Regions from separate parts of the Methylobacterium sp. V23 genome, predicted to be linked through region 2. Evidence: predicted binding sites of a transcription regulator. Region 2 holds the regulator's gene; the other holds the start of a gene.
What was found. The regulator LexA, encoded in region 2, represses DNA repair genes until DNA is damaged. The targets are predictions, from matches to a motif close to TGTTCNNNNTGTGTTCNG.

Region 1: a site for LexA is predicted at 3,316-3,333, ahead of CRT23_RS06715 (DUF3072 domain-containing protein). Genes of this name have one in related genera too.

Annotation. Positions count from the first base shown of each region.
Region 1 is NZ_PDHT01000005.1:483-15,946, forward strand. It holds gene CRT23_RS06700 (CsbD family protein) at 1-328, opposite strand, end outside; gene CRT23_RS06705 (helix-turn-helix transcriptional regulator) at 607-2,064, opposite strand; gene CRT23_RS06710 (Flp family type IVb pilin) at 2,581-2,814, opposite strand; gene CRT23_RS06715 (DUF3072 domain-containing protein) at 3,012-3,302, opposite strand; gene CRT23_RS06720 (MarR family transcriptional regulator) at 3,597-4,106, shown strand; gene CRT23_RS06725 (response regulator) at 4,106-4,828, shown strand; gene CRT23_RS06730 (ATP-binding protein) at 4,899-6,224, shown strand; gene CRT23_RS06735 (hypothetical protein) at 6,357-6,551, shown strand; gene CRT23_RS06740 (efflux RND transporter permease subunit) at 6,636-9,779, opposite strand; gene CRT23_RS06745 (efflux RND transporter periplasmic adaptor subunit) at 9,792-11,099, opposite strand; gene CRT23_RS28390 (hypothetical protein) at 11,228-11,401, shown strand; gene CRT23_RS06750 (Crp/Fnr family transcriptional regulator) at 11,730-12,515, opposite strand; gene CRT23_RS06755 (Crp/Fnr family transcriptional regulator) at 12,942-13,652, shown strand; gene CRT23_RS06760 (sigma-70 family RNA polymerase sigma factor) at 14,064-14,810, shown strand; gene mgtE (magnesium transporter) at 14,817-15,464, opposite strand, start outside.
Region 2 is NZ_PDHT01000017.1:16,103-31,566, reverse strand. It holds gene cmk ((d)CMP kinase) at 1-482, shown strand, start outside; gene gltA (citrate synthase) at 571-1,860, opposite strand; gene gltX (glutamate--tRNA ligase) at 2,110-3,531, opposite strand; gene CRT23_RS16645 (ComEC/Rec2 family competence protein) at 3,699-5,984, shown strand; gene lexA (transcriptional repressor LexA) at 5,978-6,730, opposite strand; gene CRT23_RS16635 (DUF937 domain-containing protein) at 6,967-7,746, opposite strand; gene sfsA (DNA/RNA nuclease SfsA) at 7,910-8,617, shown strand; gene CRT23_RS16625 (FkbM family methyltransferase) at 8,650-9,480, opposite strand; gene CRT23_RS16620 (outer membrane beta-barrel protein) at 9,831-11,087, shown strand; gene CRT23_RS16615 (alpha/beta hydrolase) at 11,240-12,004, shown strand; gene CRT23_RS16610 (ABC transporter permease) at 12,022-12,783, opposite strand; gene CRT23_RS16605 (ABC transporter ATP-binding protein) at 12,780-13,706, opposite strand; gene CRT23_RS16600 (ATP F0F1 synthase subunit B) at 13,835-14,320, opposite strand; gene CRT23_RS16595 (F0F1 ATP synthase subunit B') at 14,414-14,977, opposite strand; gene CRT23_RS16590 (F0F1 ATP synthase subunit C) at 15,087-15,314, opposite strand; gene CRT23_RS16585 (F0F1 ATP synthase subunit A) at 15,423-15,464, opposite strand, start outside.

The sequences.
Region 1 (15,464 bases), on a different contig from region 2:
CGCGCACGGCGCGCTCGGCCCGGTCGTAGGTGTCGCCGGCCGCCCCCTGGGCCCGGCGGGCCCGGTCCTCGACATCGTCCGACCCGATCAGGTTGCCCACGGTGTCGCGGACCTTGCCGCCGATCTCGCGGGCGGTGTCGGCCACGTGCTCGGCAGCGTCGCGCACGCCGTCCTTGGCCTGGCCGTACAGGTTCTCCGCAGCGCCCTGCGCCTCGCGGGCACGGCCCTCGAGCGCGTCCCGCTTCGAGCCGGTGAGGTCGCCCACCGTGCCCTGAACCTTGCCGCCAAGCTCCTTGGCAGTCCCCGTGATGCGATCCGTGTCGACCATGATCATTGTCCTTGTTGTGCGCGCTTCGTGACGCATGGGTGTGTGTCGGTGAGAGCGACTGGGAACGCCGCCGCCAATCTCCCTGGCCCCAGAACCGGATTGCTGGTGGGCCATTGCGAGCCCGAGCCGGGCTCCCGGTCGGCCTGTCGCCGATCCGCTGCGGATCGGTGAGGGCCGAGGTCTCGGCGGTGGAGCCCTCAGCCCCCTTGCCTGATTGGGGAGATGGCCCTTCTCACCAACGTATCAATAGTTAGAACATACCGGTAAACTGGGTTTTTTTACCCGGACGATGCCGTCGGGAATCCGTTGTTGCGCCCCCAGACAATGGCCTCGGACCGCTTGTGCACGTCGAGCTTCCGATAGAGGGCCGCCGCGTGGTTGCGCACCGTGTTCTTGGACAGGTTCAGCCGTTTGGCGATGACCTCGTCCGAGAGCCCGGCACAGATCAGGTCCAGGATCTGGCGCTCGCGCACCGTCATGTTGGGTGAGACCGCATCCTGATGGCCGGCACCGGGTTGGCGCAGATGAGCGAGCTTCTCGATCAGTCCGCGGCTGAACCAGGAGGTGTCGGCCATCACGGCCTCGATCGCCTCGAACAATTCGCGCTCGGTTCGCTTGCGCTCGGTGATGTCCTGCAGAACCAGGAGGACGAAGACCTCCGCGCCGATCTCGACCCGCTCCGCCGAGACCAGGCAATCGAGGCTGCTCCCATCCTCGTGGTGCAGACAGACCTCCAGGCCGAGGACGTAGCCGGTGCGCGCCAGGGCTGTCTCGAACCGGTCCCGCTGGGGCTCCGAGACCCAGAGGTCGAGGTCGCCCGGCGTGCGGCCGGTGACCGTCTCCGGGCCGAAGCCGAAGACGCGGGTGAAGGCCTCGTTCACGCCGGTGATCGTCAGACTCTTGGCGCGGGCCAGAAGGGTCGGCACAGGGGTCAGGCGGAACGCCTTGGCGAAGCGCTCCTCGCTCTGACGCAGCGCGGTCTCGGCCTTCCGGCGCAGTTCGAGGTCGGCGAAGGTGAAGAGCATGCAGGGCTCGTCGCCGAGTTCCATCGGCTGCCCGGCCACGATGACGAAGCGGGTGCCGCCATCGGGCAGGTCGAGGCAGGCCTCCATCTGCGGAATGGTGCCGCCCTCGTTGAGCCGGGAGATCGCCAGATCTCGGTTGCGGGCGTTGGCCAGCACGTCGACCTCGTAGACGCTGCGGCCGATGACGGCGTCGCGGGTGTACCCGGTCATCTCCAGGAAGCCGAGGTTGACCTTGACGAAGCGCAGGTCGGCGAGCCGGCAGATCACGGCGGGTGCGGGATTGGCGTTGAAGGTGGCCTCGAAGCGCGCTTCGGCTTCGAACTGGTCGGAGACGTCCTTCAGGATGAGGGCGAGGCAACTCGGCTGGCCCTCGCGATCGGTCGCAACCAAGCTGCGCAACGAGTGCACGTAGTCGGCATCGGGACGGTCGGTGCGCGTGACCTCGACGATGACGTCGTGGAAGCGTTCGCCGGAGACTACCCGCTCCATCGGATACTGGTTCGGCGCATGGTTGTTGCGGTAACGCAGCGCGAAGCGCTCACGGTAGGCATCGACCGTTCCGCCGAGTTCCTCCAGGTTCTCGGCGCCGTGCATGGCCAGCGCCGCCGCGTTGGCGTAGGCGATGGTCTGGTCAGGCTCCACCAGGATCACGCCCTCGCTCAGTCCGGCAACGATCTGCTGGAGTTCATGCCTGTCGACGCCGAGTGTCACCGGGACTTCCATCCACTCCGATCAAGTCCGGCCGTAACCTGCCTGCGCGAAGGCCGGTTCCGACCGGGTCCAGCGAATGTCTGGTATATCCGGATCATTGACGTGAACGTGATCGATCATCTGCCGCGAGCGTAGCCGTAAGCCACCTCAAGAAGTGGGTCGGGTTGGTGCCGGTCGGGGTGTCGCCCGGTGGTTGGACCGACCGGAGCTGCCGGTCGCCGCGTGGCGTGTCGGCGCAGTTCGATGACAGAGAAGGCGCAATGGCGGTCCCGGGAAAGTGGGCCCGGTACGGCATGCTGCTCACCTGAAGGCCGTGCAGCGCGGGGAGCGTTCGCTCTCCTGACCTGCGGAGCGCTCGCGATCTCTACAGCGGTGGGGTTCCGGTCCTGCGTCCGACCTTGGGACTGCAATTGGGGTCGCTTGGCGCGCGAAGTGCTTGGCCTTCCGACTTACGAGGGAGTAAGTCGAATCCGCTGGATGGTTCCCCAGATGCGCGGTCTGCTCGCAGATCCGATCTCAGGATGACCGGGTCAGGGCGGCACCGATGTAATTGTACATGGCATTCGTCTGATCGGCGAAGAACCGCATCGCGGTCACGATCGCCAAGAAGACCAGGGCCATGATCAAGCCGTATTCGAGGGCCGTCGAGCCGGACGTATCCTTGCAGAAGCGGCGGGTCAGGATCTGAAGATCGTGCCGCGTCGAAAATTTCCGCCGAACCCTGGCATGTTCGAGATCCAGTTCGGTCATGGCCCCAGGATATCTCTCGCGGACGTCGATCGTCGGGAACGCTACGCGAGTTTCCTTGCGGAGGACTTAAACGGATCGTCGAAGTCCAAGGCACGCCGAAACCGTCAGGCTGGACGTAGCAAACCCCGGCCCGACGGTTCCCTTCGTCTCAAATCTTGGAAACCGCCAGAATATCGTGGCGGCTTCCGACGCGGCGGTCAGGCCTTGCCCGATTCCTTGCGCAGGGCGTCGATCCGCTGGGATGCCTCGGCCTTATCGAGCTCCGGATCGAACGCCTCGGGATCCTTCGCCTCTTCGGACAAGGTCTTGAGGTAGGAAGCCTGCGCGCCGGTCATCGGCTCGCCGCCGGTGGTCCATTCGCTCGGATCCTTGATCTGGTTCGAGACGTCCTTCGGATCGGTCTTGGGGTTCTCGTCCGCCTTGGAGGTCTGGGACTTGGAAGTTTCCGACTTGGAGGTCTGGGACTTGCTCGCCTGGGTACCGGCCATGTTGGAATCCTTTGGTTCACGAAATGTTCTAGTGAACGCGGGGCCTGGGAGCCGGTTCCTGGGCCTGCGCCGGCAAAAGCCGGTCGTCCCGTGGTCAAATGTCTCAAGGGTCGGCGAGGCCTGGAGACGAAGGCGAAGGCGATCCCGGTGATCACCCGAGTCGGGCGGGGAAACAGGGCACGCGATGCCGTCACCCGTCAGCGAAGGCGCAGGCTTGACGGGTCGCGTCGGGGCTGGAACATGTCAACATCGCTGACGTAAATCGAGGTCTCCCGAGACGTGACTGCCCACGCGATGCGAGATGCCGACGCCGAGGCGCCGCGGCCGTCCTCCGGCTCCGGCGACGACCTCATCGAGCTCCTGTTCTTCGCCTACCGGGATTTCGTCGGGGACCCCGACCGTATCCTGGCCCAGTACGGGTTCGGCCGGGCCCACCACCGGGTGCTGCACTTCGTCGACCGCTATCCAGGTCTCACGATCGCCGAACTCCTGGATATCCTGCGCATCACCAAGCAGAGCCTCAACCGGGTGCTGAAGGATTTGATCGAGCAGGGCTACATCGCGCAGAAGACCGGCACCAGCGACCGGCGCCAGCGGCTGTTGTTCTGCACCGCGGCCGGGGCGGACCTCGCCGGCGACCTCATGCGGGTCCAGAGCCGGCGGGTGGCCCGCGCTCTCGCCGCGTCGGAGCGCGGCGGCGAGGCCCCCCTCTCCGCCGAGAGCTTTCTCTTCGGCATGATCGAGCCGGATGCGCGCGCGGCCGTGCAGCGCCTGATGTCCCGGCGCGCCCGGAAGGCCGCCTGATGGCCACGCCCGGGACGCGCCCGACCGCCGAGCTTCCCGACCACGCGCCGCACATCCTGGTGGTCGATGACGATCGGCGGGTGCGGGAGCTGTTGTCCCGCTTCCTCTACGAGCAGGGCTTTCGCGTCACCGCCGCCGGAAACGTGCCGGAGGCGCGTACCAAGGCGCAGTGCTTCGTCTTCGATGCCCTCGTGCTCGACGTGATGATGCCGGGCGAGAGCGGCTTCGATTACGCCCGCGAGGTCCGCCAGACCTCGCGCGTGCCGATCCTGATGCTGACCGCCCGTTCGAACCCCAACGACCGGGTCATGGGCCTGGAGATCGGCGCCGACGACTACCTGCCGAAGCCCTTCGAGCCGCGCGAGCTGATCCTGCGCCTGTCGAACATCATCAAGCGGCGCGACGAGGCCGGCGGGCGCGCGCAGAGCCACGACACCGTGACCTTCGGCCCCTTCGCCTACCGGATCGACCGCGGTGAATTGCGCCGCGAGGACGAGCTGATCCGGATTACCGAGCGCGAGCGCGAGATCCTCACCATCCTGGCCCAGGCCGCCGGCGGCAACGTGGAGCGCGAGGCCCTGGCCGGGAGCGGCGGCCTCGCCGCCGAGCGCAGCATCGACGTGCAGATCAACCGCCTGCGCCGCAAGACCGAGGTCGATCCGGCCAATCCCCTGTTCCTGCAGACGGTGCGGGGCGTCGGTTACCGCCTCGCGGTCGATTGAGCCCATGGCCGCCACCGGCCTCCTCCAGCGCACGGCGACCCGCCTCGCCGCCCTGCCCCGGCCCGGGCGGATGTGGCGGATCGTCAGCCGCGCCATCGGCGACGTCCTGCCCAAGGGCCTCTATGCGCGATCGCTGATCATCATCATCGCGCCGGTGGTGCTGCTCCAGTCGGTGATCGCCTACACCTTCATGGAGCGCCACTGGCAGCTCGTGACGCGCCGCCTGTCCTCCGCCGTCACCGCCGACGTCGCCGCGCTGATCGACATCTACGAGAGCTACCCGCAGGACAAGGATTCCGAGACCCTGACCCGGATCGCCAACGACCGGCTCAACCTCGACGTCGACATCCTGAAGGGGGCTAAGCTCCCCCCGGCCGGTCCGCGGCCGTTCTTCTCGATCCTGGACGAGGCCCTGTCCGAGGAGATCCGACGCCAGATCCGCCGGCCCTACTGGATCGACACCGTCGGCCGCTCCAGCCTGATCGAGATCCGGGTCGCGATTCCCGATGGCGTCATGCGCGTCACCGCGCGGCGCAGCATGGCCTACGCCTCGAACTCGCACATCTTCCTGCTCTGGATGAGCGGCTCGTCGCTGGTGCTCCTCGGCGTCGCGATCCTGTTCCTGCGCAACCAGATCAAGCCGATCCTGCGGCTGGCCGCCGTGGCCGAGAGCTTCGGCAAGGGCCGGGAGATCGAGTTCCGGCCCCGCGGGGCTCGCGAGGTGCGCCAGGCCGGCCATGCCTTCATCGAGATGAAGCGGCGCATCGAGCGGGCGATGGAGCAGCGCACGACGATGCTCAACGGGGTCAGCCACGACCTGCGCACCATCATCACGCGATTCAAGCTCTCCCTCGCCCTGGTCGAGCAGACGCCCGAGGTCGAGGACCTGCAACGCGACGTCGACGAGATGAGCCGGATGCTGGAGGCCTACCTCGCCTTCGCCCGCGGTGATTCGGGCGAGGTGGCGGTGCCCACCGACATGCGCGCGCTCCTGGAGGACCTGCGCACCGACGTCGAGCGCCTCGGGGCCCACGTGGAGGCGGTGGAGCTCGAGGACCGTCCGCAGCTGACCCTGCGGCCCGACGCCATGCGGCGCTGCCTCTTCAACCTCGCGGCGAATGCGGCCCGCTACGGCGAGACCGTCGCGATCACGGGCCGGCGCGAGGCCAGGGCCTTCCTGGTCTCCATCGACGACGACGGCCCGGGCATCCCGCTCGACCAGCGCGAGGAGGTGTTCAAGCCCTTCGTACGCCTCGACGATGCGCGCCAGGATGCGGGCGGCTCCGGCCTGGGGCTCTCCATCGCCCGCGACATCGCCCGCGCCCATGGTGGCGATGTCAGCCTGCACGACAGCCCGCTCGGGGGCCTGCGCGCCACGGTGCGGATCCCCGCCTGATCCGGGCTCATCGACCGCAGGAAAGCGTAGCCGATCCAGCTTGGCGCCGGGTGCGGGGCGATGCTATGAGGGGCGCAGCAAACGCCACAGGGACCGGTAAGCCGGGTCCGACAGAGGTTGAGAGACCCGCCCATGAACAGCCCGCTGACCCCCCTCCTGATCCTGCTGCTGCTGCCGATCACCGCCATCTGCGCCGTGCTCTACACGGATGCGGGCATCGAGCCGACGCTGTTCTACGCCACCGTCAAGACCTTCGCGGTACTCTTCATCGTCGCCGGCGGGCTCTGCTTCGCCGCGAGCCGCCTGGCCGCCCGCAGCGAGGGCTGAGCTTCCCCGCGAGTGCGAGAGCGCTGACGAAAAGGCCCGGACCGGAAGGTCCGGGCCTTTTCGTTTCGCACCCCTGCCGCCGGACTACTCGGCGGCGATGCGCGGGGGCAGGATCGGCTTCGCGTCGTTGGCTGAATGGGTCGGCGGCAGCGCGAACGCCCCCTCCGTCGGTTCGTCCACGCGTCCGACGAAGCGACCGAAGACCCGCACGAAGAGGCGCGACAGGTCGTCGACCAGGACGAAGATCGCCGGCACGAAGACCAGCGACAGGCCGGTGGAGACGATCAGGCCGCCGATCACCGCGATGGCCATGGGCGCGCGGAACTCGCCGCCGATGCCGAGCGCCATGGCCGAGGGCACCATGCCGGCCGCCATGGCGATGGTCGTCATCACGATGGGGCGGGCGCGCTTGCGACCGGCATCGATGATCGCGGTGGCGCGGTCGACGCCGCGGGCCATCTCCTCCACGGCGAAGTCCACCAGCATGATGGCGTTCTTGGTCACCACGCCCATCAGCATCAGGATGCCGATCACCACCGGCATCGAGATCGGCTTGTTGAAGATCAGGAGGCCGAGAATCGCGCCGCCGATGGAGAGCGGCAGCGAGAACAGGATGGTCAGCGGCTGCAGGAAATTCCCGAACAGCAGCACCAGCACGCCGAACACCATCATCAGGCCGGCACCCATGGCGAGGGCGAAGCCCTCGAAGACCTCCCCCATCACCTCGGCGTCGCCCGTCTGGCGGATCGTGACCCCGGGCGGGAGGTCTTTGGCGGTGGGCAGGGCGAGGACGGCGCTGATCAGGGCACCCAGCGCGTCCGAGCCCTCCATGTCGGCCTCCAGGGCGACGCGGATGGCCCGGTCGTAGCGGTCGATGGCGGTCGGGCCGCGGCCGAGGGTGAGATCGGCCACCGTGGAGAGCGGCACCGCCGCGCCGCCCTTGACCGGAACCTTGAGGGTCTCGATCTGCGAGAGGTCGCCGCGCAGGCGCTCGGGCAGCTGCACCCGGATCGGCACCTGTCGATCGATGGTGTTGAACTTGGCCAGATTCGCCCCGATGTCGCCGATCGTGCCGACCCGGACGGTCTCGGCGATGAGGTCGGTCGTGACGCCGAGATCGGCCGCGACCCCGGCCTTCGGGCGGATGCGGATCTCGGTGCGGTCCAGGGGGGCCGTCGAGAGCACGTTGACGAGGTGCGGCACGCCCGCGGCTTCGCGCTGGAGCTTGGCCGCGGTCTCCGCCACCACGGTCTTGTCGGGGCCGGACACGATCAGCGTGACGTCGCGCTGGCCGCCTTCGCGCAGGGCCCAGAAGCGGATGTCGGGCACGTCGTGCAAGAGTGCCCGGATGGCGATGTCCACCTGCTTCTGGGTGCGATGGCGGGTGTTCTTCGGCGTCAGATTGATGGTGAAGGTCGCGAGCCGGACCTCCTTCTTCGCGGGCAGCTGGCGGCCGCCGTCAACGAAGACGCTGCGCACCTCCGGGAGGGCGCGGATGCGCTCCACGAGAGCGTCCGTCACCTGCGTGGTATCGGCGAGGCGGGCCCCCGGCGGCAATTCGACCACGAAGATCGTGCGGGCGGCGTCCTCCGCGGGAAGAAAGCCCGCCGGCAGCAGGCCCGTGGACAGGATCGACCCGGCGAAGCAGACGAGCCCGAGCACCAGGGTGATGAACTTGTGGCGCACCGACCAGGCGACCACGCGGGTGTAGCCCCGCATCACCGGGCCCTCGCGGGTGTGATCGGGGCCGTGATCGCGCAGGAAATAGGCGGCGAGCAGGGGCGTGATCAGGCGCGCCACCAGGAGCGACATGAACACCGCCGCCGCGATGGTGAGACCGAACTGCTTGAAGTACTGCCCGGCAATGCCGCTCATGAAGGAGACGGGGGCGAAGATCGCCATGATCGTCGCCGTGATGGCGATGACGGCGAGCCCGATCTCGTCGGCGGCCTCCAGGGCGGCGCGGTAGGGGGATTTCCCCATGCGCATGTGCCGGACGATGTTCTCGATCTCCACGATGGCATCGTCGACGAGGATGCCGGTGACCAGCGTGATCGCCAGCAGGCTGACGGCGTTCAGGGAGAAGCCGAGGCTGCTCATCACCCAGAAGGTCGGCAGCACCGAGAGCGGCAGGGCGATCGAGGCGATCAGGGTCGCACGCCAGTCGCGCAGGAACAGGAAGACCACGACCACCGCAAGGGTCGCGCCCTCGACCAGGCTCAGCATCGCCGAGTGGTAGTTGCCCACCGTGTTGGTGACGGAGGTGTCGATGAGGTCGAAGCGGACGCCGGGATGGCGGCCGCCGAGTTCCGCGATGCGCTTGGCGACGCCGACGGCGACCTCCGCGTCGCTGGCACCCGTGGAGCGCGAGATCGCGAAGGCCACCACGGGCTCGCCGTTGAAGCGCGCGAAGGTGCGCGGCTCCTCCGAGCCGTCCACCAGCGTGGCGAGCTCGTCGAGGCGGACCTTGCGCCCGCCCGGCACGACGATCGAGGTCTCCGCCAGGGTGTCGAGGCTCGCCGCCCCGGCCAGGGTCCGGATGGATTGCTCCTGTCCGCCGAGCTCGCCGCGTCCGCCCGCCATGTCGGCGGCGGTCAGGCGCAGCTGCCGGTTCACGTCGGCGGCCGTGATCCCGAGTGCCAGCAGGCGGTCGGGCTTCAGGGTCACGCGAACCTCGCGGGCGACGCCGCCGAGGCGCTCGACCCCCCCGACGCCCTTCACGCTCTGCACCTGCCGGGCGATGACGTCGTCGATGAGCCAGGACAGGTCCTCCGGCGTCATCGCGGGCGCCGAGGCGCCGTAAATCATGATCGGCAGGCCCGCGATCTCGACGCGGTTGATGATCGGTTCCTCGATGGTGCGGGGCAGGTTCACCCGGACCTTCGAGATGGCATCCTTGACGTCGTTGACCGCCCGGTCGCTGTTCACCTCCAGGCGGAACTCGATCGTGGTGCTGGAGACGCCTTCGGAAATCGTCGAGATGACGTGCTTGACGCCCTTCACCCCCGCCACCGCATCCTCGACGACCTTGGTCACCTGGGTCTGCAGCTCCGAGGGCGCGGCCCCGGATTGCAAGACCTGGACGGAGACGATGGGGATGTCGATGTTCGGAAAACGCGTGATCGGCAGCGCACGGAAGCTGACCAGTCCGAGGACCACCAGCACCAGGAAGAGGACGAGGGAGGGGATCGGCTTCCGGATCGCCCAGGCCGAGATGTTCAGGCGCATGGGATCGTCCGATCAGCGGGGGGCGGCATCGGCCGCCGAAGGCGTCGCGGCATCGGCCGCCTTGATGGGCGGAACCACGGGTCGGACGCGATCGCCGTCGCGCAGGAAGCTGCTGGCACGGGCCACCACCACCTCGTCCGCCTTGACGCCGGCACGCACCTCCAGGACGCCGTCGGCGGCGAGGCCGGGCACGATCCGGCGAGCCTCGACGCGGTCGCCGGCGACGATGAAGACGCTCGCGCCGCCATCGGCGCCGTAGAGCACCGCCGACAGGGGCACGGCGACGCCGGTGCGGCGTGCGACTTCGACCTTGCCGCGGGCGAAGGCGCCGATGCGCAGGCCCGGATCGGGGTCGAGGCCGATGCGGATGCGCCCGAGGCGCGTCGTGCGGTCGATCTCCGGATCGATGCGCCGCACCCGTCCCTTCAGGGTCCGTCCTTCGTCCCAGTCCAGGCGGGCCGGATCGCCGACGTGCAGTCGCGGCATCCAGACTTCCGGCACCTCACCCTCGAGTTCGATCTCGCCGCGGGCGATCATGCGGAACATCGGCTCGCCGATTGCGGTCGCGGTGGCGCCCACGCGGGCGGTCCGCCGGCTGACGATCCCGGCTTCGGGAGCACGGATCTCGGTTCGGGCGCGCCGCAACGCGATTTCCGCGCCCTGAGCCCGCGCGGTGGCGAGATCGGCCTCGGCGAGCTGCAATCCGCCGCGGGCGGCCGCGAGCCGGCCCTCGTTGCCCTGAGCGGCGGAGACGCGCTGCTCCAGGATCACGGCCGTGGCGTTGCCGGTGCGGATCAGGCTGCGGGTGCGCTCAAGGGCAAGGTTCGCCTCGACCTGGGCCGCCTCGGCCTGCACGATCTGACTTCGGGCCTGGATGATGGCTGCCTGCGCCTTGGCGATGGTGGCGGCATTGGCCGCTTCCTGGGTCAGGATCATCTCGAGGGAGAGCCGCGCCAGAGGCTGGCCGCGCGTGACCTGGGCGCCCTCCTCCACGAGAAGTTCGGTGATGCGCAGGCCCTCGATCTCGGGTGCCACCAGGATCTCGTCGCGGGGGACGAGTGTGCCGGTCACTACGGCGAATTCCACGACTTGGCGAGCGACCGCCGAGGCCACCGTCACGGCCGGTGCCAGGGCGGCCGGATCCGGAACCGCCGCCGGCTCCGCCGCGCGCGCGATTGGGCCGAGCGCGGCGGCGCCGGCCAGCACCGCGAGGGCGAAACGGAACCGTTGTCCGGACGGCGCAGGCCGAGGGGGTCGCATGACAGGGCGCTCGACGAGGACGGAAAGCGTGCCCATGCGGAGCGAGACCGGCGATTTCATGGCGCATCTCCGCGGCGACGTGGCAGTCGCGGTTAAATCGCCCCCACTGGGTCCAAGACGTTGCAACTTTTTGCCGGTCGTCACGTTAGAGCAACTATAGACCTTTCCCGGTTGAGGGTTAACGAACCATGAGCATTTTCGAGGTCCGTCAGCAGTCGAACGGCGCCGTTCTCTGGACCGGCAGCGCGCTCGACGAAGTCTCCGCCCTCGATGCGATGGCGCGCGAGGCCGGCTACATCGATTTCCAGGCTCTTCCCGAGGAGATCCGCGCGGCCCACCCGGTGGCCCGTCCGATCGTCTAGAGCTTGCCTTTGCCCCTCCGCTGAGGGGTCGGAAAAAGCAAAGAACCCACCCGTCCGACCGGACAGGTGGGTTTTTTGTTGGCGTATTCTTCGGACTGCGCGGTGAAGCGTCGTTACCCATGGGAGGTCGGCTCGCTTCGGATGCCGACTGGCTGCACCGGTCGCGGCCGCGGGCGCGCGGCGATCGGCACAGCCTGGAAATCCTTGGGGGGCGTAGGCCCTGGGTGAACAGCTCGGAGGGCGCGTCGCTCGGCGGCAGGGTCGAGGTGACACCCCCTGGCGCTGCAGCTGGGAGGATTGTGGCCGCGATCCGTGGCCGGACCGGACCCTAGCGGAGCGCCGTGGAACTCAGCGACAGGTAGCGGGGATCGAAGCCGGCGAGGCTGGTCAGACGCTGGACGTTCCGGATCATCAGAATCCGCGAGCGCAGCTCGATCAGGCCCTGCCGCTTCAGCTCCTGAAGCGTGCGGTTGACGTGGACGGTCGAGAGGCCGGTCGTATCGGCCAGGTCGAGCTGTGACACCGGAAGGTCGTAGCCGTCGCCCCGGGCCAGTCCGACGGCGCGCAGGCGCATCAGCAACTCCAGGAACAGGTGAGCGATCCGCTCGATCGCGGAGCGGGAGCCGAGGTTTACGAGCCACTCGCGCAGCGTCGCATCGTCCACCAGGTTCGCCCGCCGCAGGGTCGTGACCAGTCGGGGCTGCTGGCTGACGAGGTCCCCGAGGGGCACAGGATCCATGCGCGCGATGCGGCAGGCCGAAAGGCTGGCGATCGCATGGTCCCGGCGGTCGAGCAGGCCGATATCGAGGTCGCAGAAATCGCCCGGTACGAGATAGGCGAGGATCTGTCGGGTTCCATCGGCGCGCAGCTTGTAGCGGCAGGCCATGCCTTCGACGAGGACGAAGACGCTGTCGGGACGCTCGCCCTCGCGCGCGATCTCCGTGCGCGGTCCGACGGGATCGACGGGGACGCAGAGGCGCGTCAGGATCTCCCGATCCTCGGCCGACACGGCCCCGAAGCGCTCCAGCTTCCGGATCAGAGGGGCCGTCACAGCGTCGTCATCGCGCAAGGCTAAGCGGCGGGGCAGCTCCGGACCCGCGCCCGACGCACTCATTGCCGATGCTCCGGCGCTCGTCGACGCGCCCGATCCTGAGGTCCTTCGTTCACCCAACCCGTCACGGCGTCCTGCCCCTCCTCCAACCGATTCCGGGCTGCTCCGCCTGCGCGTGGTCCTGCCGAGATGCGACCGCAGGGGCATCGATGGCGAGCCGTCGACTCGCGTACCGCCACCGCAAGACACGCGGCCGGTCGCGATATTCCCCGATCCGCAGCGTTAATAAATCCTAAAAAGCCAGCTCGGACAGGGCTCTGCGCTCTTGGTGTGGTGGCCGACATTCGGGGAATGTCGACTACCCGACAGATCTCCTGTTGGGCTTGCCTTTGTCTCGCATCGTACAGATAGTCGAGAAATCGCTTGTATATATTCCTGAGTATGGGTCCGTGAGAGACTATTTGTGCTCTTGCCCCAAGGGACAGGGCCGTGTCGCTGCTAGAGCAATCTGCCGTTCGTAACCGCTTGCTCAGACGGCTCTCGCCAAGCGATTACCTTTTGCTTCAACCGCATCTGCGCTCGATGCCGACGGAGTTGCGTCAGGGTCTGATCTATCCACATCGCCCGATCCAGGATCTCTACTTCCAGGAGGCCGGCTACGCGTCGATCACGACGTCCGGAACGAGCAAGGTCGAGGTCGGTATCATTGGGCCCGAAGGGGTCGTGGGGGCCGCTCCGGTGCTCCTGGGGAGTGACCGCACGCCCTACGACCACTTCGTCCAGAATGCCGGCGAGATGCTGGCCATCGACGCCGCTGCGCTGCTGGCTGCCACCGAGGAGAGCCTCGCGCTGCGCAACCTGCTGCTGCGGTTCGTCCAGACCCTACTGGTTCAGACGGCGCAGACCGCCTTCGCCAATGCGAGCTACAACATCGAGGTCCGGCTCGCGCGCTGGCTGCTCATGTGCCACGACCGGGTCATCGGCGACGAACTGACGGTCACGCATGACTTCCTGTCATTCATGCTGGGCGTTCAGCGCACCACCGTGACCCTCGCCCTGCAGCTCCTGGAGGGCAACCGCCTGATCAAGGCGCGTCGCGGGCGGATCGGGGTTCTCGACCGCACCGGTCTTCTGGGCGTCGCAGGGGACAGCTACGGCGTGCCCGAGGCCGAGTATCTCCGCCTGATCGAAGGCGCCTGACCCCAGGGCTCGATCCCAGCCGACCCTCGCTGCGACGACATCGCCCGGACGGCCGTGCCGCGTCGGGCCACGGTCGATGGCGCTGTGACGTCGCCATCTCGCGCTCACGCGCCAGTGAACACTCTCTCGCCTGCCGGGTTGAAGGTGTACGCATCATGCGTTCCTCCCTGGACTCGGCTCGCCCGGCAATAGCCGTGGCGGGCTCTTTGCGTATTTCTATAATGTATCTCGACAGAAAAACTTTGTGGTTTTAAGGCTGAATCTAAGCTTGAGCGTACGATTTCGTGCAGAAACCTTTGAATGTCTTCCCATTAACCTGTGTTGATGCGAGTGAGTTCCTCGTTTTGCACACTCTCTCGGACCCACGGGGATGGGGCCCATGCCTCTCCCGGCCGAATGAGAAGATACTGGATGACATCGCAATCTGGATCCGATGCACCGACCCGCCTCGTTCCCGAGAACGCCCCGCCCCTGACGGCGTCGATCCGTCGGACCCTCGGGCAGCACCTGCGCGAGACCTACGCCTCCCTCGATGATGACCAGCCCGACCGCTTCGCTGTCCTGCTCGCACGCCTCGAGGCGGTGCTGGCTGCCCGCGGCGAGACCCTCACGGCGGAGGTCCGGCAAGGGCTCCAGGACCATGCGGCGGGCCTGCGCAAGTACGCCCTCTCCCTGACCCGCGACGCCGCCCGGGCCGACGATCTGGTTCAGGACACGATGCTGCGGGCCTGGATGTACCGCGAGAGCTTCACGCCCGGCACCAACGTGTGCGGCTGGCTGACCATCATCATGCGCAACACGTTCTATTCCGGCCAGCGCAAGCGCGTGCACGAGGTCGAGGACAGCGACGGCAGCTATGCGGCCCAGCTGGTGACCCTGCCGGCCCAGGGCGCCGTCCTCGACCTGGAGGACGTCAACGCCGCCATCGGGCGGCTCTCCACGACCCTGCGCCAGGCCCTGACCCTGGTGGCCATCGACAACATGACCTACGACGAGGCCGCCACGGTGATGGGCTGCAAGATCGGCACGGTGAAGAGCCGGGTCTGGCGGGCCCGCGAAAGCCTCGCCGCCCTCGTCGGCTACTCCGCCAACGAGATCGGGCCGGACCGCCTCGCCACCTCCGTGCTCAGCGACCTGAGCCTCCGGCCCCGGGCCTGAGGCCGCCTACAGCAGCGTTCCGCGCAGGATCAGCATCGCCACCGAGAAGTAGATCACGAGGCCCGTGACGTCGACGAGGGTGGCGACGAATGGGGCCGAGGCCGTGGCGGGGTCGAAGCCGAGGCGCTGCAGCAGGAAGGGCAGCATCGATCCCGTGAGCGAGCCGAAGGTGACGATACCGACGAGGGCCGCTCCCACGGTGGCCGCCACCAGCATCCAGTGCTCGCCGTAATCGTACAGGCCGGTCTTCTGCCAGACCACGATGCGGACGATGCCGATCACCCCGAGAATCATGCCGAGGACGAGCCCTGTGGGCAACTCGCGCAGGGCTACCCGCCACCAGTCGCGCAGGCGCACCTCGTGCAGGGCCAGGGCGCGGATGAGCAGCGAGGTGGCCTGGCTGCCGGAATTGCCGCCCGAGCTCATGATCAGCGGGATGAACAGGGTCAGCACGATGGCCTTCTCGAGCTCGCCCTCGAAGCCCTGCATGGCGGTGGCCGTCATCATCTCGCCGAGGAACAGGGCGCAGAGCCAGCCGGCCCGCTTCCGGATCATGGTGCCGAAGCCGATGTCCATGTAGGGCTCGGGCAGGGCCTCCATGCCGCCGAAGCGTTGCACGTCCTGGGTCTGCTTCTCCACCATCGCGTCGATCAT
Region 2 (15,464 bases):
TCGACGATCATCAGGCCGCGGCGCGGGCCGCCTCCAGCCTGATCGCGGACCGGCTCGCCGATCCGCGCCTGCGCGAGCGCGCCATGGGCGAGGCAGCCTCGCGCATCTCGGCGGTTCCCGCCGTGCGGGCCGCGCTCCTGGCGTGGCAGCAGCGCTTTGCCGGCGACGCCAGCGGCGCGGTGCTGGATGGACGCGATATCGGGACCGTGGTCTGCCCCAACGCCCAGGTGAAGCTCTTCATCACGGCCGCTCCCGAGGAACGCGCCCGGCGCCGGCACCTCGAATTGCTGCGCCGCGGGGAAGCCGCGAGCCTGGGAGCCATTCTCGACGATATCGTCGCGCGCGACGCACGGGATGCGCAGCGTTCCACGGCGCCCCTGAAGGCGGCGACCGATGCCGTCATTCTCGACACCACGGACCTCGATGCCGACGCGGCCTTCGCGGCCGCCCGCGCCATCGTCGATCGTGCCCGCCCGCATTAGGGCGGTCCGGGTCGCGGTTCGCCCCGGCCTCGCCGTTCGGTGGCAACCAACGCCTCGCCGGAGCCTGTCCGGCGAGACGTGACGTCGATCAGGCGCGCTGATCGATCGGGGTGTATTCGCGCTTGTCGGGTCCGATGTAGAGCTGACGCGGCCGGCCGATCTTCTGCGACGGGTCCTCGATCATCTCGGCCCACTGGGCGATCCAGCCGGTGGTGCGGGCCAGGGCGAACAGCACCGTGAACATCGATGTCGGGAAGCCCATCGCCTTCAGGGTGATGCCCGAGTAGAAATCGATGTTTGGATACAGCTTCTTCTCGATGAAGTAGTCGTCCTTGAGGGCGATCTGCTCCAGCTGCACCGCGACCTCGAGCAGCGGGTCATCCTTGATCCCGAGCTGGCCCAGCACCTCGTGGGTGGTCTTCTGCATGATGCGCGCGCGCGGATCGTAGTTCTTGTAGACGCGGTGGCCGAAACCCATCAGGCGGAAGGGATCGTTCTTGTCCTTGGCCTTGGCCACGTACTTGGCCACGTTCTCCGGGTGCCCGATCTCCTCGAGCATCTTCAGGGCCGCTTCGTTGGCGCCACCATGGGCGGGTCCCCAGAGGCAGGCGATGCCGGCCGCGATGCAGGCGAAGGGATTGGCACCCGAGGAGCCCGCGAGACGCACGGTCGAGGTCGAGGCGTTCTGCTCGTGATCGGCGTGCAGGATGAAGATCCGGTCCAACGCGCGCGCGAAGATCGGATTGACCTTGAACTCCTCGCACGGAACCGCGAAGCACATCCGCAAGAAATTGGAGGTGTAGTCGAGGTCGTTCTTCGGATACACGAAGGGCTGACCAATCGAATACTTGTAGGCCATCGCGGCCAGGGTGGGCATCTTGGCGATCATCCGCATCGACGCGACCATGCGCTGCTGGTCGTCCGAGATGTCGGTCGAGTCGTGATAGAAGGCCGAGAGGGCACCGACGCAGGCGACCATGATCGCCATCGGGTGCGCGTCGCGGCGAAACCCCTGGAAGAACCGGTTCATCTGATCATGCACCATGGTGTGGCGCGTGATGCGGTAGTCGAAATCCGCCTTCTGGGACGGGGTCGGCAGCTCGCCGAACAGCATCAGGTAGCAGGTTTCGAGGAAGTCGCCGTGCTCGGCGATCTGTTCGATGGGGTAGCCCCGATAGAGGAGAATGCCCGCATCGCCGTCGATGTAGGTGATCTTCGACTCGCAGGAGGCGGTAGAGGTGAAGCCGGGATCGAAGGTGAACTTGCCCGTCTTCGCGTAGAGCTTGCCGATATCGATCACGTCCGGCCCGATGGTGCCGGTCTTGATCGGAAGTTCGACGTGGTTGTCGCCCACGGTGATCGTGCTGGAGGCGCTCATGGAGACCTGGACCCTTTCGTGGCAGCGGGGCGGCGTCGGCCCGCGTGGCGATGCAATCGACCACCCGGGTCCGGGGTGCAAAGGCAGCGCATGCTGCACTTGCTCACACGAGCATGGGGGTAGCGGATCGGCGGACCGTCATCAACCGACGGCCCGGCTCACCTCGACGTCGAAGCGAGATCCGGGCCGATTTGTCATTCTTCCCCTCCAAACGCCAAAACGAACCGCCCCATGGGTGCCGTGCGCGTGTCAGTCGACCTGGTCGCGCAACCGGCCGAGACATTCCTCCCGGCCGAGCACGGCCATGACGTCGAAGACCGGCGGCGAGGTCGCCCGGCCGGTGAGCGCCGCCCGGAGAGGCTGCGCGATCTGGCCGAGCTTCAGGCCATTCGCCTCGGCAAACTGCCGGACCGCGCCCTCGGTGGCGGCGGCGGTCCAGTCGGGCAACGCCGCGAGGGCCGGCAAGAGGGCGGCCAGGCGCGTCCGGGCCTCGTCACCGAGCAAGCCCTTGGCTTTCTCGTCGGGCACCAGGGGTCGGGCCGCGGTGAGATAGTACGCGCTGTCCAGCAGCTCGACGAGGGTCTTGGCCCGCTCCTTCAGGCCCGGCATCGCGGCGGTGAGGGTCTCGCGCAGGGCCGGGCTCATGGGCACCGCGATCCCCCGGGCCGGACCAAGCGCCGGCAACACGTCGTCGATGGCCGCGACGAGGTCCGCATCGGCCGCGCCGCGGATGTAGAGGCCGTTGAGGTTCTCCAGCTTGGCGAAGTCGAAGCGCGCCGGCGATCGCCCGATGGCCTTCAGGTCGAAGGCGGCGATCATCTCCTCGGTGGAGAACACCTCCTGGTCCCCGTGGCTCCAGCCCAGGCGTACGAGGTAGTTGCGCAGGGCGCTCGGCAGGTAGCCGAGGTCGCGGTAGGCGTCGACGCCGAGGGCGCCATGGCGCTTCGACAGCTTGGCGCCGTCGGCGCCGTGGATCAGCGGGATATGCGCCATGGCGGGCGCCTCCCAGCCGAGGGCATCGTAGATCTGGCGCTGGCGCGCCGCGTTGGTGAGGTGGTCGTCGCCGCGGATCACCTGGGTGACACCCATGTCGTGGTCGTCCACCACGACGGCGAGCATGTAGGTCGGGTTGCCGTCCGAACGCAGCAGGACGAGGTCGTCGAGATCCTTGTTCTGCCAGACGACCCGTCCCTGGACGCCATCCTCCACCACGGTCTCGCCGCTGGTCGGCGCGCGCAGGCGAATCACGGGCTTCACGCCGGCGGGCGCCTCGGACGGGTCGCGGTCGCGCCAGCGGCCGTCGTAGCGCAGGGGACGCCCCTCCGCCCGTGCGGCCTCGCGCATCGCCGTTAGTTCCTCGGGCGTCGCGTAGCAGCGATAGGCGTTCCCGGAGGCCAGCAGGCCCTCGGCGGCTTCGCGGTGACGGGCGGCACGGGCGTATTGGTAGATGACATCGCCGTCCCAATCGAGCCCGAGCCAGCGCATGCCGTCCAGGATCGCGTCGATGGCGCCCTGCGTCGAGCGCTCACGATCGGTGTCCTCGATGCGCAGCAGCATGCGGCCGCCGAAACGGCGGGCATAGAGCCAGTTGAACAGGGCCGTGCGAGCCCCGCCGATGTGGAGGTAGCCCGTTGGCGAGGGCGCGAAACGCGTGACGACGGCTGACGACATCAATCTGGACTTGAATGGCTCGTGATACGGGCGAGAAGCGGATCGACCGGCCCGGAACCGCGCGTGTAGCATGCGCGCGGGCACGCGTTAAGAAATCGTCCTGTTCCTAAGATTGCAGGGCGTCTCGCCCGCTTTCGGTCCGGGACGCACGCCCGGAGGTTTTCGCGATGGCGCAGGCGCGTGCGGCGGCGGCGATGGGGCGCATCACGCGCCACCTCGCGGCGCGTCGACCGGGCGCCGGGCTGATCCTGGACTGGTTCCGCGCGGGCTGGCGCCGGGAGATCGAGCAGCGTCGGCTGTTCCCCTGGCTCGCCGTCGCGTTCGGAGGCGGCATCCTTGTGTACTTTCTCGGGACGCAGGGGACACCGTCGCTCCTGGCGCCCCTCGCAGCCGCAGCGCTGCTCGCCGCGACGACGCCGTTCCTCGTCGCGCGCCCGTTCGGTCTGGCCCTGGTGCTCGCCGCGATGGCCGCGCTCCTCGGCTTCGCCGCCGCCGCGGCGCGGGTCCGCTGGGTCGACGGGCCGATCCTCGCCCGCACCACGATCGGTCCGCTGGTGGGCACCATCGAAGGCTTGGACGAGCGGGAGCAGGGGGCACGCCTGATCATCCGCGTCGAGAGTTTCGGCACTCTCGGCGCCCAGGTCCGCCCGGTCCGGGTGCGCGTGTCCTATCGCAAGGCGAACACCCTGAAGCCGGGCGACCGCATCGCCGCGACCGCACGCCTGCTTCCGCCGCCGGAGGCCGCCCGCCCCGGAGGCTACGACTTCGCCCGGGATGCCTTCTTCCGTGAGATCGGCGCGGTGGGCTCCCTCGTCGGCAAGGTCGCGTTGCGGCCGTCAGCCGAGCCGGCGGACTGGCAGGTTCGCCTCGCTGCGGCCGTGGATGCGGCCCGAAACGCCCTGACGCGCCGTATCACCGACGCCAACGGAGGCCAAGCCGGGGCGGTGGCCGCGGCCCTGGTGACGGGCAAGCGCGGCCTGATCAGCCCGGAGACCAACGACATCCTCCGCGCCGCCGGCATCTACCACGTCGTGTCGATCTCGGGCCTCCACATGGTCCTGGCGGCCGGCGTGGTGTTCTGGCTGGTGCGGGCACTCCTGGCCGTCGTTCCGTTCGCGGCCTTGCACTGGCCGATCAAGAAGATCGCCGCTGCCGTCGCCATGGTGGGCGTCACGGCCTACTGCGTCTTCTCCGGCTGGGACATCGCCGCCGAGCGTTCGCTGATCATGACCCTCGTGATGCTCGGCGCGATCCTGGTCGACCGCCCGGCGCTCAGCATGCGCAACCTGGCCATCGCCGCCCTGATCGCCCTGGCCCGCGAGCCGGACGGCCTCCTCGGCCCGAGCTTCCAGATGTCGTTCGGGGCGGTCGCCGGCCTGATCGCCTGCGCGCCGCTGATCGCGGGACGCGCGCTGCAGCGCGATGGGGCCGGCCCGCTCCCCCGGATCTTCGCCCTGGTGACCACCGCGGTCATCGGCACCCTGGCGACGACCCTCGTGGCCCAGATCGCCACCGCGCCCTTCGCCACCTATCACTTTCAGACGGTGCAGCCCTTCGGGCTGGTGGGCAATGCGCTCACCCTGCCGCTGGTCTCCCTGGCGGTGATGCCGTCGGCGGTTCTCGGGATCCTGGCCTATCCGTTCGCACTGGATCAGCCGGTCTGGTGGGCGATGGGCCTCGCGGTGCGGGGGATGCTCGCCATCTCCACCTGGATTGCGGGCTTCGGACACGCCGTCGTGGTGGTCCCGGCCTTCGGCACGGGCGCCCTCGGCCTTCTGGCAGTGGCCCTGATCGTCCTGACGCTTCCGGCCTCTTCGCTGCGCTGGCTCGGCCTCATCCCGGCAGCGATCGGCCTGGCCTGTGCCGCCGCCCCGGACCGCTACGACATCTACATCGATCGTGAGGGGGCAGGCGCAGCCATCCGCGAGCGCAACGGGCGCCTCGCCACCCTTGGACGGCCGCTCCCCTTCGTGCTGGCGCAATGGCTCAAGGCCGATGGCGACGATCGGAGGGTGCAGGACATCGCGGGGTATCAGGGCTCACGCTGCGATGGCCTGGGTTGTACCCTCACAACGCCGGACGGCCGCGTGCTCGCCTTGATCACCGACAAGCGCGCCCTCGGGGAGGACTGCGCCCGGGCCACGATCTTGATCACCCGGCAATCCGCACCCGCAGGCTGTGCCGCGCCGATCGTCGTCGACCGGGATTTCCTGGGATCGCACGGCGCAACCGCCATCCGCTTCACCTGCGATGGGCCGACCCTCGTCACCGCGAAGCATCCCGGCGACGTCGTGCCATGGCGTGCAACCCCGTCACCGCCGCCGTCGGATCAGACGGGACCACGCCCGCAACCGTCGCCACCGTCGGCGACGGCTCTACCGGCGATCCCCGAGCGCACCGACGATCCGTTGGACCCTGCCGGTGAACAACCGAACGGAGAAATCCTTCAGTAGCGGCGCACGAGGCTGACGAGCCGTCCCTGGATCTGCACCCGATCCGGGCCGAGGACCCGCGTCTCATAGGCCGGGTTCGCCGCTTCCAGGGCGATGGATGAGCCGCGCCGGCGCAGGCGCTTCAGCGTGGCTTCCTCGTCGTCGATGAGCGCCACGATGATGTCGCCCGTATTGGCCGTATCCTGCTTGCGAATCACGACCAGGTCGCCGTCGAGGATGCCGGCATCAACCATCGAATCACCGCGCACTTCCAAGGCGTAATGCTCGCCACCGGCCAGGAAATCGGGTGACATCGTCACCGAATGACTCTGTTCCTGGATGGCCGAGATGGGCGTACCCGCCGCGATCCGACCCATCACCGGGATGGTCACCGCCCGACCGCTCTCGTCGGTGGCTTGCGTGGTCGGCAGGCGGGAGACCGATGCGCCGGCCGGCAGGCCCTTGCCTTTACCGCCTTCGACCACGCTCGGCGTGAAGCGTCGAACCTCGGGGGCCGGTGCGGTGCGCGGGGTACCCGAATTCCCGCCCAGGCTCTCCGGCATCCGGATCACCTCGATCGCCCGCGCCCGGTTGGGCAGCCGGCGCAGAAAGCCGCGCTCCTCGAGGGCCGTGATCAGGCGGTGAATGCCCGACTTCGACTTCAGGTCGAGAGCGTCCTTCATCTCGTCGAACGACGGGGGAACGCCGCTCTCGCGCATCCGGAGCTGGATGAACTGGAGCAGGTCCAGCTGCTTACGCGTCAACATGCAGGGCACTCTTCGTTAGGGCCACGGATCGCGGCGGGTGGCACCAGAAACAAACCACGAACACGTTAAACGTTCCGTAAGTGTTCTGCAAGGGTTCCTGTCTAGAGGCCCCTTGCCCAACGCAATGGCGCGATGGGGATTGTGGAACGCGGTGTTGAGTTCGACAGCAACGCTTCAGGTCAGTCGATTGCCCGCGTCTCCGCGATCGCCTGCGTCTCCGCACATGCCGGCTTCGGCTAGCGCTGCCCGGTGCCTCCTGTCTTGGGCCGATCGCCGGGCCCGTGACCGGCCGTCTCGGTCGGGTCGCGGGGATCGTGCCAGAAGGTATCGAACAGGCGCTGCATCGCGCGGGCGTTCTCCTGTTGTACCTCCAGGCCCGTCTGAAACATCTGCTGCATCAGGTCGAAGGGCGCTTCCGCGGAGGACGTGTCCGGCGCGGCCGGTTCGGGCCGGGACGAGGCCGCGAGCCGCGCTGGGCGCGGCCGGACCTGAGGCGCGGGCGCCGCGGGCTCCGGGGCACTGCCGCCGGATTTCAGGAACACCTGCATCATCTCCGACCAGGCATTGGGCGGGAAGCCGAAAGGGTTCGCCTCCGCGCGCGGCGCCGGCGCTGCGGCGGGCGCCTGGTTGATCATGACGTGGACGATCCCCGCCACCACCATGCCCGCCATGATCGGCAGCATCTGCTTCAGGGCCGGCATCGCGACGCCGCTGACGGCGGCGGCCTGTTGCAGAACCGCCTGGCTCAGGTGGGGCGAGCCGAAGAGTTGCTGGACCAGCATGTCCATCTGCGGCGTGGCGCTCGACGCCTTCGACGCGGCAGGCCCAACGAGGTTGAAGAGATGCGCGAAGCCGGTCGGATCCTGGGCGACGTTCCGCTGCAGCCCCATCGTCAAGGCCGGGAGCAGGGCTTGCATCGCGCGCAGGCTCTGCTCCGGCGACAAGCCGAACTGCCGTCCGAAACCCTGCGCGCTGGCGCCCCCCTGCGCCTGAAGGAGATCGAACACATTGAACATGGCGGCCTCGCGGACGGACAACGGCTTTCCCGGTCATCGACCCGGGCGCGCCCCGCGAAGTCTGTCGCATCCGGTCAGCACTGACCAGCCCGGGCGCCTCACCACGGCCTGATTCCCCGCCGACGGGAGCCTGCATCAACCTGTTTCTCAACCCGGACCTGCGATGCGCTTCCCTTCGCCCCTGATCGAGGCGCGCCTGGTGCGGCGCTACAAGCGCTTTCTCGCCGATCTTCAGCTTGCCGATGGATCCCTGATCACGGCCCATTGTCCCAATCCGGGGGCGATGCTGGGACTTGCCGTGCCGGGCGCGCGCGCCCTGCTGTCCGACGTCCGCAGCCCGACGCGCAAGCTGCCCTTCTCATGGGAATTGGTGGAGGCGGACCTGCCCGGCGGCCGGCAATGGGTCGGGATCAACACGATGCGGCCGAACGCCCTGGTGGCGGAGGCCTTCGCCGCCGGCGGCCTGCCGTCCCTCGCCGGCTACACGAACCTTCGCCCCGAAGTCCGCTACGCCCAGGCCAGCCGCGTCGATTTCCTCGCCACGGGGGAGGGGGTGCCCCCCTGCCATGTCGAGGTGAAGAACTGCCACCTGATGCGCCGGCCCGGCCTTGCGGAATTCCCGGATTGCGTCGCCGCCCGCAGCGCCCGTCACATGATGGACCTCGCGGCCGTCGTCGAGGCCGGGGGACGGGCCATGGTCATCATCGTGGTGCAGATGTGGGCGGATCGCTTCGACGCCGCCCGGGACCTCGATCCCGCCTTCGACCGGGCGCTCCAGACGGCTCGGGCCGCCGGCGTCGTGGTGCACGCCCATCGCTGCCGCATCGACCCTGCCGGGATCACCGTGGCGGATGCCATTCCGGTGCTCTAGGGCGCGCCTCCTGGGAGGACCGATCGGACCCCTCAGTCGGCCCGCTCGAAGATCAGGTTGAGGCGGGTCCGGGCGATCCGGTGATAGCCGTGCTGCTCGAGCAAGGCGGGCAGGTCGATCTGCCACTGGTCGGTGCCGTTCTCGACGATCAGCAGTCGCGGGTGGAGGCTTGCGGGCGCGGCGCGCAGGAAGGGTTCGAGGATCAGGTCCTCCGCGCCCTCGACATCGAGCTTCATCGCGTCGATGCGGGTGATGCCCTCTCCGCGAGCGAGATCGAGCAGGGGCACGGCGGGCACGCGGATCTGCGCGCCCTCGTTCGTCCCGACGATCTTCAAGCTGGATTCGCCTCGGTTGCGAGGGTCGACGAACAGGGTGAGCTCGCCGGCCTTGTCGGCGACCGCGCAGGCCACCGCCTTGACCGTCCCGAACGGGTTCTGACCGATGTTGTAGGTCAGGCGGTCGAACACGTCCGGCTGCGGCTCGACGGCGAGGATGCGGGCGCGCGGCCCCGCGAAGGCCGCCACGAACAGCGCGTAGGCGCCGATATTCGCGCCGATATCCAGGAAGGTGCAGCCGGGCTGCAGCTTCGCCCGGAGGAGTTCGCGCTCCTCCGGATCGAAGAACTGCGGCGTGAAGAGCACCTTCTTCTCGCAGTTGTTGTTGTAGGGGTAGAGCCGCATACGGGCGCCGTAGCGCTCGACGTCGAGGGGCGCACCGCGCAGCAGCCCGATCGCCACCCGGCGCAGGAACAGGGCGACGCGTCGGCCTGCCCAGCTCGCGTACGAGATCCGGCCCGTCTGCCGAGCGATCCGCGCGACGAGGCCAGTGGGAGCGTAGGTGCCGTAGGGCTGCGTGTCTTTCATCGTGCGTGCTGATGCCAGCGCGCGGGCGCGGCGGCAAGCGACGGTCTCGCGGGCGGACGGAAAGGCAGGCGGGATCCCGAGCCGATCCGCGCGGCAGACCCCTCGGGACCATCACCGTGGATCGCAGATGCGATCGACCCGTCATGGCGCTGGGGAAGCTGGCGCAAATCTTCGCCGCCGTGTTTGGTGCTCAGACCTGTTCCATTGTGGCAACACCACGACTGAAACCCAGTCCGCGCGACCTAGTTTGCCCGAAAAATAGGCGTCTGCACAAAGGATAGCTTTGCCGTAACAGGGAACCTTTGAGAACGTCGCCCTAACGCAGATTCTCTCGCAGAGTTCCCATCGCCATGCACCGCTCGCTCCTCGCCCTTTCGGCCGTCCTGATGTCATCGGTCTGCGCCTTTGCGGCCGACATGCCGGCGAAGGTGCTCGCGGTTCCCGCCCCGCCCGCGCCGTGCAAGGCCGAGATCACCTTCCCGGCCTATGGCGGTGTCATCAAGCAGAACCCGAACCCGTCCTGCCTGACGCTCGGCGCCTTCGGCGACATCTATGTCGGCGGTGCGGTGACGGGCTACTTCTACACCCAGCCCAACCAGTACACGTTCTCCCCCGCTCCGCTGCCGAGTGATCGGGCCGGACGCGTGGACGTCTCGAACCTGATGGGCTTCATCCAGAAGGCCGACGGTCCGTTCCAGTTCTACGCCGCCTTCGGCGCCTACTCGATCCCCGGCCTCGGCCTGCCGATCTACGGTACGTTCGACCAGACGGATCTGCTGTATTCCCCCGCGCCGATCGTGTTCGGCAAGTACGTGATCAACGACAACTGGTCGATCCAGGGCGGCCGGATGCCAACCCTCATCGGCTCCGAACTGCCCTTCACCTTCCAGAACCTGAACATCTCGCGCGGCCTTCTCTTCGGCCAGGAGAACGTGATCAACCAGGGCGTGCAGGTGAACTACTCGGATGGTCCGTGGGCCGCCTCGTTCGCCGCGACCGATGGCTTCTATTCCGGCGAGATCAACTGGGTCACGGGTGCGATCACCTACAAGATCGACGCCGCCAACACGGTGGGCATCAACGGCGGCACGCATTTCTCCAGCTACACCAACTTCGACTTCGCCGACCCGTTCGGTCGTCGCGGCCTTCGCTTCCAGTACGCCACGCCGGTCTCGCTGCAGAACAGCAGCATCATCAGCGCCAACTACACCTACGCGGACGGTCCGTGGATCGTGACGCCGTACGTCCAGTACACCAACGTGGAGCAGAACGCCGTCCTTGGTCTCGCCGGGGCCGAAACCATCGGCGGCGCCCTCCTCGCCAGCTACGCCTTCACGGACAACTTCGCTCTCGCGGGCCGCGTCGAGTACATCAGCCAGAGCGGCAATCGCAACAATCCGTTCGGCCAGACCTCGGTGCTCTACGGCGCCGGCAGCTCGGCCTTCTCCTTCACGGTCACCCCGACCTTCACCTTCGATCGCTACTTCGTCCGCGGCGAGTTCTCGACCGTGCAGCTCTACGACGTCACGCCCGGCCTCGGCTTCGGCCGCAGCGGCCTGAAGACTTCGCAGGAGCGCTACATGCTGGAGACCGGCATCACCTTCTGATCCGATCGAAACGATCCGGTTCGACGAAACGCGGCGGCAGGGCACCCTGCCGCCGCTTTCATTTGCGGCCTGCCGTCACCGGGGGGCTTCCGTCCGCACGCGCAGCGGTTCAAGGAGGCGGAACCATGCCCCGACCGATAAGGCCCGAGACCATGCAGAGCTTCGATTCCGACAGTGTTTCCCTCGCCTATATCGACGTCCCGGCCGTCGGCGGGTCGGGCGACCCGGTTCTGCTGATCCACGGCTTCGCCTCGAATCATGCGGTGAACTGGGTCAACACGCTCTGGGTCCGGACCCTGACCCAGGCCGGCTACCGCACGATCGCGCTCGACAACCGGGGACATGGCGAGAGCCAGAAGCTCTATGACCCGGAGCTCTATGGCGCGGATCTGATGGCCCAGGATGCGCGGCGCCTGCTCGACCATCTCGAAATCCCCAAGGCCGACATTATGGGCTACTCGATGGGCGCGCGCATCGCCGCCTTCCTCGCCCTCGATGCGCCGGAGCGCGTCCGCTCGCTGCTGCTCGGCGGCCTCGGCCTGCACCTCGTGGAGGGCAAGGGCCTGCCGGACGGGATCGCCGAGGCCCTGGAAGCGGAGCCCGGCGCACCGGCCCCGAATCCGACGGCCGCCGCGTTCCGGACCTTTGCCGAGCAGACGAGGAGCGACCTGCGGGCCTTGGCCGCCTGTATGCGCGGTTCGCGCCAGGCCCTGTCGCGCGCCGAAGTTGCCGAGATCAGAGCACCGACCCTGGTGACGACCGGCACCCTCGACACCGTCTCGGGCTCAGGTCCGGCGCTGGCGACCCTGTTCCCGAACGGCACGGCCCTCGAGCTGCAGAACCGCGACCACAGCACGGCGGTGGGCGACCGCACGCATCGGACCGGTGTCCTCGACTTCCTGGCCAAGCGCCCCTGAGGGCGCAACCCTGCGCCTCAGCTCTTCAGGCGGTAGCCGGTCCGGAAGATCCAAGTCACGCCGGCGAGACACAGGACCAGGAACACCAACGCCATGGTGAGGCTGATTCCGACGCCGACATCCGAGGTGCCGAAGAAGGCCCAGCGAAAGCCGCTGATCAGGTAGACCACCGGGTTGGCGAGGCTCACCGCACGCCAGAACGGCGGCAGCATCTCGATGGCGTAGAAGCTGCCGCCGAGGAAGGTCAGCGGCGTCACGATGAGAAGGGGCACGAGCTGCAGCTTCTCGAAACCGTCGGCCCAAAGGCCGATCAGGAAGCCGAACAGGCTGAAGGTGACCGCCGTCAGCAGCAGGAAGAGCACCATCACGAAGGGATGCTCGATCCGCAGGGGCACGAACAGGGCGGCGGTGGCCAGGATGATCAGACCGATGAGGATCGACTTCGAAGCGGCCGCGCCGACATAGCCGAGCACGATCTCGAGGGGTGAGACCGGAGCGGACAGAATCTCGTAGATCGTGCCGGCGAAGCGCGGAAAGTAGATGCCGAACGAGGCATTGGCGATGCTCTGCGTCAGGAGCGAGAGCATCATCAGCCCGGGCACGATGAAGGCGCCGTAGGCGACCCCGTCCACCGAGGCGACCCGGGAGCCGATGGCCGCCCCGAAGACCACGAAGTAGAGGGAGGTGGCGATGACCGGCGCCACGATGCTCTGGAGCGCCGTGCGCCAAAAGCGTGCCATCTCGAAGCCGTAGATGGCGCGGACCGCGTACCAGTTCATGCGCGTTCCTTCACGAGGTCGACGAAGATTTCCTCCAGCGACGACTGGCTGGTCTGGAGGTCGCGGAAGCGGATGCCGGCAGCGGCGAGGTCGGCCAGCAGCGCCGTGATCCCGGTGCGCTCGCCCTTCGTGTCGTAGGTGTAGACCAGATCCTGTCCGCCGGGCTTGAGGTTGAGATCGTGCCGTGCCAGCGCCGGGGGCAGGGCGGCGAGCGGCTCCTGCAGGTTCAGCGTCATCTGCTTCTTCCCGAGCTTGCGCATCAGCTCGGCCTTTTCCTCGACCAGGATGATCTCACCCTTGCGGATGACACCGATGCGATCGGCCATCTCCTCGGCCTCGTCGATGTAGTGCGTGGTCAGGATGATGGTGACGCCCGTGTCGCGCAGCGAGCGCACGAGGCGCCACATGTCGCGGCGCAGTTCCACGTCGACGCCGGCGGTGGGCTCGTCGAGGAAGAGGATGCGGGGCTCATGGCTCAGGGCCTTGGCGATGAGCACCCGCCGCTTCATCCCGCCCGACAGGGTCATGATCCGCGCGTCACGCTTCTCCCACAGGGAGAGGTCGCGAAGCACACGCTCGATATGGGCCGGATCCGGCTTGAGGCCGTAGAGACCGCGGCTGAAGCTCGTCGTCGCCCACACCGTCTCGAAGGCGTCGGTGGTGAGCTCCTGCGGCACAAGGCCGATCATGCGGCGGGCCTGGCGGTAGTTCTGGGCAATGTCGTGTCCGCCCGCGAGGATGCGGCCAGCGCTTGCCGTGACGATGCCGCACACGATGCTGATCAGCGTCGTCTTGCCGGCCCCGTTCGGACCGAGAAGCGCGAAGATCTCGCCCTCGGCGATGTCGAGGTTGATGCCGTCGAGGGCCTTGAGGCCCGACGCATAGACCTTGGACAGGTTCTGGATCGAGATGATCGGCTGCATCGAAACTCCGCTGCGGCATGGCGCCGGCGCGATCGGGGCGGCCTTCTAGCACGCCACCGGCGCAAGACGGCTCCGAAAACGAAAAAGCCGCCTTGCGGCGGCTCTCCCTGGTGTCGCAGTGCGAGGGATCAGGCCTGCAGGCGGGTCCGAACCTCGCCGAGGCTCTGGCGCACGAGACCTTCGGCCGTCTCGCCCTGCATGCGCTCGCGCAGGATGACCTCGGAGACCTTCACCGCCGCGTCAGCGGCGGCGGCCCGAACCTGGGCGGTCGCCTGGACCTCGGCCTGCGCGATCTTGGTCTCCGCCGACTTGGTGCGGCGGGCGATGAAATCGTTCAGGCGGGCATGCCCCTCGTCGGCGATGCGCTGGGCCTCGTCGCGGGCGGAGGCCACGATGGCCTCGGCCTCGCGCTCGGCCTCGACGCGGCGCTTCTTGTAATCGGCGAGGACGCCGGCGGCCTCCTCACGGAGCCGACGGGCCTCGTCGAGCTCGTGGCGGACGCGCTTGGCACGACCATCGAGTCCCTTGGTGATCTGGTCGAAGCCGCCGACCTTCCAGACCACGGCCATGAACAGGACGAAGGCGACTGCGACCCAGAATTCGGCTTCCAACAACATGCTCGTCGTCCCAACTCGATGGTGTCCGGCAGTCCCGGCAGGGTCTTCGCCCCTCGGGTCCTACCGGTCAGGTGTGGTTTGGCGTCCGCCTCAATGCGGGAAGGAGACGCTGTCGAGGGCCTTGGACAGGGCGGCCTCGTCGGGGCTACGGCCCGTCAGGCGCTCGACGATGGCCGAGGCCGTCTCGCCGGCGATGCCGCGGACGTTGCCCATGGCCTCGACGGTGCGGGTGCGAAGGGTCGCCTCGGACGCGGCGATGCGGGCGTTCAGCTCGGCCTCGAGCGCCTTGCGCTTGGTCTCGGCCTCCTGCGTGAGGGCCGTGCGGGTCTCGAGGGCGATGGCCTGCGCCTTGGCCTGCGCATCGCTCAGCGACTTCTCGTAGGCGGCTCCGGCAGCATCCGCCTCGGCCTTGAGGCGCTGCGCCTCGTCGAGATCGCCGGACAGGCGCACGGCGCGGTCGTGCAGGATGGCCTGGATGCGCGGCAGCGCGATCTTGTCCATCAGGTAGTAGAGCAGCCCGAAGGCGAGGGCGAGCCAGATGAGCTGGGACGCGAAGGTGTGGCTCTCGAAGGGCGGGAAGCCGCCGCCGTGCTCGGCGGCCGGCGTCGCGGCGAAGCCTTCATGCGTTGCGGTCGAATGGGCCGGCTGAGCCATGACGTCCTTCGCGTAAATTCAAGGAATGGGGACCGGACGCGCGTGCCATCCCGTCGGGAGGCGGCGTCCGGTCCGGTATCGGTTCGAGATCCGAGACGACGAGCGTGTCTTAGACGGCGAACAGGAGCAGCAGCGCGACGAGCAGCGAGAAGATGCCGAGCGCTTCCGTGAGGGCGAAGCCGAGGAGCAGGTTGCCGCGCTGGCCGTCGGCGGCCGACGGGTTGCGGAGCGCGCCGGCGTAGAACTGGCCGAAGAGGTTGCCGAGGCCGATGGCGGCGCCCGCCATACCGAGACAGGCGAGGCCGGCACCGATGTACTTGGCAGCTAAGGGATCCATCAAATTGCTCCTGGTGTCCGTGTCGTCGTTGCGTGGAGAGAAATCCGGCCGCGATCGCGAACCGGGGACGGAAGGGGGTGTCCCGGCGGTCGGCCGGGATGACCCGGCTCAGTGGCCGGGATGCAGGGCGTCGCTGAGATAGATCGAGGC